Regions from separate parts of the Pseudoalteromonas fenneropenaei genome, predicted to be linked through region 2. Evidence: predicted binding sites of a transcription regulator. Region 2 holds the regulator's gene; each other region holds the start of a gene.

The links. Region 2 encodes sigma-54, which starts transcription at its own class of promoters, with help from an activator protein. Its sites were predicted from a motif close to GTTGGCACGNNNNTNGNNT; they were not measured.
Region 1: the regulator sigma-54 is predicted to act here: its motif matches at 1,558-1,576, upstream of ACFOEE_RS04970 (flagellar assembly protein FlgT).
Region 3: the regulator sigma-54 is predicted to act here: its motif matches at 1,725-1,743, upstream of fliE (flagellar hook-basal body complex protein FliE).

The regions. Positions count from the first base shown of each region.
Region 1 covers NZ_JBHRSD010000010.1:174,985-178,264, forward strand. Annotated here, with positions in the region: gene flgM (flagellar biosynthesis anti-sigma factor FlgM) at 7-333, shown strand; gene flgN (flagellar export chaperone FlgN) at 326-754, shown strand; gene ACFOEE_RS04965 (LPP20 family lipoprotein) at 1,042-1,503, opposite strand; gene ACFOEE_RS04970 (flagellar assembly protein FlgT) at 1,617-2,834, shown strand; tRNA gene ACFOEE_RS04975 (tRNA-Arg) at 2,897-2,973, opposite strand; gene ACFOEE_RS04980 (hypothetical protein) at 3,100-3,280, opposite strand, start outside.
Region 2 covers NZ_JBHRSD010000017.1:134,018-137,297, forward strand. Annotated here, with positions in the region: gene ptsN (PTS IIA-like nitrogen regulatory protein PtsN) at 1-394, opposite strand, end outside; gene hpf (ribosome hibernation promoting factor) at 396-683, opposite strand; gene ACFOEE_RS10775 (RNA polymerase factor sigma-54) at 712-2,256, opposite strand; gene lptB (LPS export ABC transporter ATP-binding protein) at 2,317-3,042, opposite strand; gene lptA (lipopolysaccharide transport periplasmic protein LptA) at 3,039-3,280, opposite strand, start outside.
Region 3 covers NZ_JBHRSD010000010.1:117,226-120,505, reverse strand. Annotated here, with positions in the region: gene ACFOEE_RS04690 (sensor histidine kinase) at 1-193, shown strand, start outside; gene ACFOEE_RS04685 (sigma-54-dependent transcriptional regulator) at 190-1,623, shown strand; gene fliE (flagellar hook-basal body complex protein FliE) at 1,780-2,112, shown strand; gene fliF (flagellar basal-body MS-ring/collar protein FliF) at 2,133-3,280, shown strand, end outside.

The DNA of each region.
Region 1 (3,280 bases), on a different contig from region 2:
AATATCATGGTCAATCATATCAACAATGGGCAATCCGGCACGGGTGTGCTCAATAATGCCAAGCAGCAAAAGTTAGACTTACAACGTCAGGAAGCGAATCGTAGTAGCGCACCACAAACGCCTGCCACGCCAAAAGCGGCAAGTGATTCTGTAAGCCTGACGCCACAAGCACAACAACTGAAAACTGTACACGAAAAAGCGCAGCAGTCTTCAGGCTTTGACAGTAAAAAAGTGGAAGAGCTGAAAAAAGCCATCAGCGAAGGCAAATACCAGATAGATTCTGAAAAGTTAGCGAAGAACATCGCGGCCTTTGAGTTTAATTTGTATGGCTGATCCAAAAGTCCTTTGTGCCCACAAGCTAAATCAACAGGCAGAGCAGCTTGATGAATTAGCGCTGTTACTGGATGAGGAGCTTAATAGCTTAGCCTCTCGTAACGGTGATGGCTTAAAGGACTTAGCACGTAATAAACTCAACTTGTTAAATGCGATTCAACGCTTAGATAAAGAAATAGCAGCGTTTTCTGCTGAGGTACTTAACAGTGAAGAGATCACGGCAAGTATTGCGGCTATCCGCAAAAAGTTAGCTGATTGCCAGCAAAAAAATGAAGTCAACGCTCATGCCGCACGACAGGCTCATTTGAGTGTTCAGCAGCTCAAGTCGATTTTGATCGGTGCACCGACTTCTGTCACTTATGACCAAGGTGGCAGTGTAGTTACCGGTGAAAGTGGCCTAGTACGAAATTTAAAAGCTTAAAGCAGAATGTAAAATCGCAGTGCAATTTACCCAGATTGAACTCACTCCTTGGCGCATTATTTACCGTCATATGCACACCAACCGCAATACCGCAATACCGCAATATTGATCAATAGTGCCGCAAACACCTAATACTTGAATACGCAAAAAGGAGCCAAGGCTCCTTTTTTCATAATGGCAGTTTAAACTTACAGAATAATAAAACGCTGCTCTCAAGACACTCACGTATTCTATTTACTAATTGACTTACGCAATGCCAACACATTCACTGACGTCTAATAGCACAGTTAATAATAAGTCACACGTTTTACTTTACGTGGTTTTATCTCAGTAATGTACAGGTCAAATACGCGTTTCATGTCGAGTTCCAGCTCTGTGGTGTAAACATCACCCACTGCGTAGCTTTTCACTACCTTGGCACCTCGGATCATGCCTTGCACTTGACCTCGCAATACATCGTTTTGTGTCACTGCACCTTTCACAGTCAAATTTGAACCTAGCTTTTGCCCGTACACTTGCTCTGCAAGCTCCCGATACGCTTCAATCTTGGACGCTTTGATTGCCATTAACATCCGCTCAGTCTCTGAGTCTCCTGGCTGCGCTTTTAAAGGCGCATAACCAACTGCACGCAGCACAGGGTAAGTATCTGGCTCAACAACACTGTATTCAACGTGTTTGTCAAACACTGAGCTACAAGCCGTCGACAATAGTCCCAGTGCCAACAGTGAAATAAGTCTAAACTTTACCATGAGGATGCTCCCAATCTAACTTGATTTAATTAAGCAAACGCTATGCCAATAAACAGTGGCACACGCTTTGCTTTAATCATGCTAAAATGCACTAACATGACGAGAGATTTGCTATGCAGGCACCTTCTTTGAAAACCACTCGCGGCTGTCGAACTTCATTCGCTTTACTGGCGCTCTTGGTGTGCCAAACAGCCAATGCTGAGTGGTTTGAATCGACAGGATACGCCACTATTGATGATGGTGATATCGCAAAAGCCCGCTCTGCCGCAGTAAAAGACGCCATTCGTCAGGCGCTGATCTTCTCCGGGGCCTCTGTAAGCAGTATTCAAACTGTGGCTGACGGTGTTTTGGCGCAAGATCAGTTAAAAATCAAATCTCACGGCGAAATTCAACAAATCAGCCTAATTGAAGAGCGCCAAGAATCTGGCCAGTTTTCCGTGACACTGCATCTTGATATTTTTGCAACTCACAACCAGTGCAAACAATCGCTATTTAATAAGCAAATTGCGGTTACACGCAGTCAACTTGTAAGGCCCCAACAAGCGCGGATGGGACAAATTTTTGACATTCCAGAAGCAGCATCTAGACGCCTTTATGATACCTTACAAGGTCGTAATATGGCTGTACGACCCGTGCCCTATCTAGCACAACCAATTAATGTCAGTGCCTTTTTCAGTCAGCAGTTTGACTACAATGGCGGACTTATCGAAGAAATAGCAGCACGCAGCAATAGTCAATATGTACTGCTGAGCCAAATCACCGATATCGCAGCGGGCGATAAACAAAATAGTGATTACGCGTTTTGGCAAAATGACTCCTATAAGCGCAGTTTTAAGGCCAATTTTGCGTTATATGATGCGCTCACTATGGAGCCACTCTGGCAACAAAACTACGTCACTGAAGGAAATTGGCCATTTGCTAAAACCGATATCATCGACGTCAACAGCAACCGTTTTTGGCGTAGTGATTATGGTGAGAAAGTGCAAGAGATGTTCAATAAAGTCAGCTACGACCTTTCAGCGGCAGTGCAATGTTTACCAACCAAAGGCAAGATTTTACATCTAGATAGCGACAAAATCGTGCTGAATTTAGGTCGCATTCATGGCATCAATGAGGGTCAACTATTGACCATTGCACACCGTAATGACCTCACCGACCAGTTTGGCGGCCGCTATACTCATGGCGTCAATACCCTAACCCAACTGCGCGTTACACAAGTGAATCAGCAAAGTGCGATTGCGGTCAATATCGACAAGCGCCCGCTGAGTAATATTCAACTCAACGATATTGTGTTGATTAACACCCCAGAAGGTGATGAATTTAATCTTTAATCGCAGGAGCAGTAACGTAAGCTTATGTTGGCTATGCCCAGGCAAACCATATTGAATTAAGCTGGCGTCCCCGGCAGGATTCGAACCTGCGACCTATCCCTTAGGAGGGGATTGCGCTATCCAGCTGTGCCACGGGGACTTAAACCATCGCCCCTTAAAATATCAATGTTCACCGCTTTTTTCCATACCTCACTTTAAAAATGGGCATAAAAATCAATGTACTGACGTAGCTTTTCCGCTAGTCAAAATCGCATTCTAGGTAGGATTAATTGCTTTTTAGCAACGAAAATGCGTGTTGAAACTGAGCATGTAAACTTGGCGATATGTAATTGAGGTGCCACTCCATAAATTGCGATGTATTATAAAGCTGTTTCAGTTGCGTATTAAAATCGTCCAGAAACGCCCGAGTCTCAGGTGTATCAATACATGCGATCCGCCCAGAAGCA
Region 2 (3,280 bases):
TACGACAAAATTCTTTGTCCCTCAGTTTATCAGCGATTGCGGCTAAGGTCTGCAAATGAGTTTGATTATCGCCCTCAGGTACGATGAGTGCCACGAAAATATCGACGGGGCGATTGTCGATGGCATCGTAATCAATGGCTTCTTGATTAACCAAGACCATCACTAGCACTTTATCGACTGCGGCCATACGACCATGTGGCAGTGCAACGCCTTTACCAATGCCAGTACTACCGAGTTTTTCACGGGCTAATAAAGCGTCGAGGATATCATGTTGATCAAGGTCGGGAAGCTGTTGGTGGGCCAGTTCACTGATGTATTCGAGAATGCGTTTTTTGCTACTAAAAAGGACTGCAGCTTTGCTGCAGTCCTTTGAAATTAATGCACTTAGTTTCATTTTAGTGTCGGATCATCTTTTCTTTATGTTTTATGACTTGCCTATCTAACTTATCTAATAACAAATCGATGGCCGCATACATGTCTTGATGCTCTGTCGAAGCAAATAACTCTCCGCCATTCACATGAAGGCTTGCTTCCGCTTTATGGATCAATTTTTCTACATCAAGGATAACATGTACATTGTTGATATGATCGAAATGTCGCTCCAGCTTCGCAAACTTGTTGGTGACATAATCCCTGAGTGAATCGGTAATTTCAACGTGACGACCAGTTAGATTTAGTTGCATAAGCATTCTTCCTTCTTTGTTTTACGTCTCAGATCAGGCTCTTGCGCTGATTTGACGGTGGTATAGCCAGAGACTCACGATATTTTGCAATAGTGCGTCTCGCCACTTGAATTCCTTGTTCCGCTAATATATCCGCGATTTTACTGTCGCTCAATGGCTTAGTAGGTTTTTCCGCGGCGATTAGCTTTTTAATGAGCGCCCGAATTGCTGTTGACGAGCACTCACCTCCGTTTTCAGTACTTACATGGCTTGAGAAGAAATATTTCAGCTCAAAAATGCCACGCGGGGTGTGCATATACTTCTGGGTGGTAACCCGAGAAATGGTAGATTCATGCATTTCCACCATTTCAGCCACATCATTTAGCACCATAGGACGCATTGCCTCTGGGCCATGTTCAAAAAATGCCTGCTGTTGCTTCACAATACAGTTAGCCACTTTTAGCAAGGTTTCGTTGCGGCTTTCCAAACTTTTTATAAACCACTTCGCTTCCTGTAAATGGGAGCGAATAAACTGACTATCGCTTGATGAGCGCACCGAGCGGCTCATCGCGGCATATTGATCGTTAACACGAATTTTCGGCATACAATCTGGATTCAGTTCAACTACCCAACGACCTTTGACTTTTTTGACCGACACATCTGGGATCACGTATTCTGGTTCTTCGTGGATCACGGTTGCAGCTGGTTTTGGGCTTAAACTGTGAATGAGCGTCATGACTTCTTTTAGCTCATCTTCCTTTAGCTTAGTCTTTTTCATCAAAGTGCGATAGTCGCGACTGGCTAAAAGCTCAATATGTTCGTTGAGGATCTGTTTGGTTTCGCTCAGCCAAGGTGTAGTTGGGTCATATTGATTGAGTTGAATGCACAAGCATTCCTGCAAGCTGCGTGCGGCAATTCCAATCGGATCAAAAAGTTGTACACGTTTAAGGACGGCTTCTACCTCGTCCAGCTCAATCGGTTCAGCTTCTTCACTACCCTCATTAAGGCTGTGCATAATGTCTTCAGTGCTAACCGTCAGCATACCTGACTCATCAACGGCTTCGACAATTGCCACGGCAATGGCGCGATCGGTGGGGCTAAACGGCGTGAGCTCCAATTGCCACATCAAGTATTCGTGTAAGGTTTCGGTGGTTTCACCTTGGTAGACGGTGTCTTCGTCACTCATAGCACCAGAGCCACTGCTGGGCGCTGCGCTCATATATTCGTCCCAAGTGACATCCATCGCTAATTCGTCGCTGACAGTATCCTTATTGAGTGCATCACCAGCTTCCATTTCATAATCGCTGACCGATTCTTCAAAGTCATTGCCTGCTTCGAAATCGTTGCCTTCAAATTCATTGTTTTGCTCTTCACCACTGCTACTCGAGACGCTAAAATCAAAGTCGTTGTCAGCTGAACCGGTTTCTGCGTCACTATCTTGCTCATCCACTTCTAAGAGTGGATTGCTGTCGAGCGCCTCTTGGATTTCTTGCTGGAGATCCAACGTACTGAGCTGCAGCAAGCGGATAGCTTGTTGTAACTGTGGCGTCATTGTGAGTTGCTGGCCCATGCGCAGCTGTAATGATTGCCTCATGTATCTCTAACAATCCTTTTTCTAAGTGTTCAATTCAAATAGGCGACTGTACTACAAAAACTATAGCCTGAATTGTTCGCCTAGGTAGACGTCGCGCACAGTTTGATCTGCGAGTACGTGTTCGGGAGTGCCAGCGGCGATTAGTTCACCATGCGAAACAATATATGCCTTCTCACAGACATCAAGGGTTTCGCGCACGTTATGATCTGTGATCAGCACTCCAATACCGCGATTCTTTAAGTGCTCGATTATTTTCTTTATATCTAACACTGAAATCGGATCAACGCCAGCAAAAGGCTCATCTAAGAGAATAAATTTTGGATTTGCGGCTAAAGCGCGAGCAATTTCCACTCGGCGACGCTCACCACCCGATAAAGCCATCCCTAAACTATCTCTAATATGTTGAATATTAAACTCATCTAATAGTTCATCGAGGATCTGTTCGCGTTGATTGCGTTTCAGCGATTTGCGTGTTTCTAAAATCGCCATCAGGTTTTGGTAAACCGTTAACTTCCTAAAAATAGAAGATTCTTGCGGTAGGTAACCAATCCCAAGGCGAGCGCGGCTATGCATTGGCAGCAGCGTGATGTCTTGTTCATCAATATGGATTGAGCCTTTATCGCTTGGCACAAGCCCTACAATCATATAAAAGGTAGTGGTTTTACCCGCGCCATTTGGGCCAAGTAAGCCGACTATGCTGCCCGCTTCAATGCTTAATCCGACGTTTTTAACAACCTCGCGGCCCTTGTAGCTTTTTGCTAAACAATTTGCAGTTAACACACTCACGGTTTACCTTGCTCCTTGTTTTGCTTCTTATCTTTTTGCTCAGGCACTAAAATAGTCTTTACCTGACCTTTGCTATTGCTGCTGCGCTCAGCATTAATCAGTTGCTTAGCCATGTCGTAAACAATCACATCGGCATTGATTTTTTGCCCAGCCTGCATGATTTCTGCATTACCACTGATAGTAAGAGTACGATTGGCAACGTCGTAGCGGACTTCTTGCGCTGAAGCGCTGATCACAC
Region 3 (3,280 bases), on a different contig from region 2:
TCAAGGCACTGGCCTTGGTCTCGCCGTGGTCAGTTCAGTTGCTAATGCCCATCAGGGCAAAGTAGATGTCTGTAATACGATTCAAGGTGGCGCCTGTTTTAGTATTTTGCTGCCAATTTGTCATACAGTCGCTGCGCCAAACTTTGCGCAGCAAGCGAATGTCATGCTTGACACGCTAAGGGAGGTTATATGAGTAACATCGTTTTAGTTGTTGAAGATGATGCAGGATTGCGTGAAGCATTGCTAGATACCTTGATGCTTGCTGGGATCTGCTGTGAAGCAGCAGATTGTGCAGAAACCGCTATGGTCATGCTCAAAGAGCAAACGTTCTCGCTGGTGGTGAGTGACGTACAAATGGGTCGCATGAGTGGTTTGGATTTATTAAAAAGCATTAAACTCAACTACCCAGATTTACCTGTGTTGATGATGACGGCTTACGCGACTATTGATGACGCGGTTGAAGCCATGCGTATCGGCGCGATTGATTACATGGCAAAGCCATTTGCGCCAGAAGTGTTGTTGAACATGGTCAGCCGTTATTTACCCGCTGCGGCAAAAGAAACCGATGGTCCAGTGGTTGCCGACCCTGCGAGTAAACAGCTACTCGAATTGGCTGCTAAAGTCGCACGCTCTGATGCCAGTGTGATGGTGCTTGGCCCAAGTGGCTCAGGTAAAGAGGTACTTGCCCGTTTTATTCACGATAAGTCACCGCGTGCGAGTGAACCTTTTGTCGCCATCAACTGTGCCGCGATTCCAGAAAATATGCTTGAAGCAACGCTCTTTGGCTACGAAAAAGGCGCATTTACTGGCGCAATCCAAGCTTGTCCAGGTAAGTTTGAACAAGCGCAAAAAGGCACCATTTTACTCGATGAAATCACCGAGATGGATTTGGCGCTACAAGCAAAGCTGCTGCGGGTGTTGCAAGAGCGTGAAGTAGAACGTTTAGGTGGGCGTAAAACCATTGAGCTTGATGTACGCGTGTTGGCAACCAGTAACCGTGATTTAAAAGAAGCGGTAGCTGCAGGTAAGTTCCGTGAAGACTTGTATTATCGTTTGAACGTATTCCCGCTCACTTGGCTGCCATTGGCAAAACGGCCGTTAGATATTGTGGTACTGGCTGAACATTTGATTGTGCGTCACTGTCAAAAAGCCGGACAACCAGCGCCGAGTCTAACAGCGGCGGCGAAGCAAAAATTGCTTGAACATGCGTGGCCCGGCAACGTACGTGAGTTAGATAACGTTGTCCAACGTGCCTTGATTCTGCAAAGTGGCGAGATCATTAGCGCGGATGACATCTTTATTGAGAATTTAGTGTTTGCGACCAATGACACGCCAGCGATGCCATCCAATCAAGCTGTGAGTCATGCTGAGAAGCCACAAGAGTTACCTAAGTGGGTGCTTAGTAGTGAGCTTGATGAGGAATTTGACGAGGCAGACAGTGAGTTTGCCACGCTTAATTACAAAGATGAGCTGCAAGATAAAGAGCACAAAATGATCTTAGATACGCTACAGCGCTATCGTGGTAAACGCAAAGAGGTGGCGGAAGTGCTCGGTATGAGTCCAAGAACGCTACGCTATAAACTGGCCAAAATGCGCGATTTAGGTTTACCCGTTCCCGCTTAATCCCTTCCTTTTCAGATTGGCGAGCAGTTGCTCGCCAATTTTTTGTCACTGACTCTTCTGTCATTTTCTATGTTTAACTTACTGAAAATTAATGTATAATTTTTGGCATGTTTTCTGCTTTATTTAAGGTAATCTTAGATGGCCGAGGTAGTTAACATGAACATTCAGGCAGCATCACTGTTTCAAGAAATGCAGGCAATGGCGTCAGAAGCGACGCGTAACCGTCCAAGTATGGAAACCATTCGCCCGCAGCAGACTTCTTCCACCAATCAATTTGGTGACTTATTGGCAGATGCGATTAATACTGTAAATGGATTGCAAAAAGAGGCAAAATCCAAAGTGACAGCAATGGAAATGGGCGATCGCAGCGTGTCGCTTGCTGAAGTCATGATTGCGTCACAAAAAGCATCTGTTGCATTTGAAGCAACTGTGCAAGTGCGCAATAAACTAGTAGAGTCGTATAAAGAAATCATGAGCATGCCAGTTTAATCTGGTAGTGGAGTGACATTGTGGCAACAAAGCAATCAACCGATCTGGCATTAACCGATAGTGGGAGTGACTCACTAGACGGTCCAGGCGAGCAACAAGAACAGAAATCTGGCTATCTGAGTGCGCTCAGCGGCGTTGATATGCTGCGTCAGGTCACATTGATCATTGCACTGGCAATTTGTTTGGCTATCGCCATCTTTATTATCATTTGGGCTCGCCAGCCTGACATGCGTCCGCTCGGTCAATATCCGACCGAGGAGCTGATCAAAACCCTAGACTTCCTTGATGCACAAAAAATTGACTATCAGTTAGACGGTAACACCATTATGGTACCTGAAACTGAGTATCAAAGTATCAAATTAAAAATGGCCCGTGACGGGTTAACCCAAGAGCCCAATAATGGTACTGATATTCTTATGCAGGATATGGGTTTTGGTGTCAGTCAACGGCTTGAGCGTGAGCGCTTGAAACACAGCCGCGAGCAGCAGCTCGCAAGAACCATTGAAGAGCTACAATCTATCTCGCGTGCCAAAGTGTTACTGGCTATTCCCAAAGAAAACGTGTTTGCGCGCATGGAGAAGAAACCTTCTGCGACTGTAGTCGTGACTTTACGCCGTGGCAAAGTGCTAGACAGCGAAGAAGTGGATTCTATCGTCGATATTATAGCTTCGGCAGTGCAAGGCTTAGAGCCTTCACGGGTCACAGTGACAGATCAAAATGGTCGCTTACTGAACTCGGGTTCTCAGGATTCCTTATCGGCACGTACTCGTAAAGAATACGAAATTGAACGTAAGCGCGAGCAAGAATATTTAGAGAAAATCGACAGCATTCTTATTCCTGTAGTGGGCCTTGGTAACTATACCGCGCAAGTTGACTTGACGATGGATTTTAGCGCGGTTGAAGAAACCCAAAAACGCTATAACCCGGACTTACCAGCAGTACGTAGTGAAACCACTTTTGAAGAGAATAACGTTGGTGGTATTGCAGCAGGTATTCCAGGGGCTTTAACCAATCAGCCGCCAGTTAATTCTAATATTCCAGAAGTCGCAAATGGCGGTAATGGCAGCAGTAGTGCTTCATCACGCTCGCAAAAAGAAGCGACCCGTAACTATGAGCTGGATACCACGATTTCGCATAAGCGTCAGCAAACAGGTGTGATCCGCCGTGT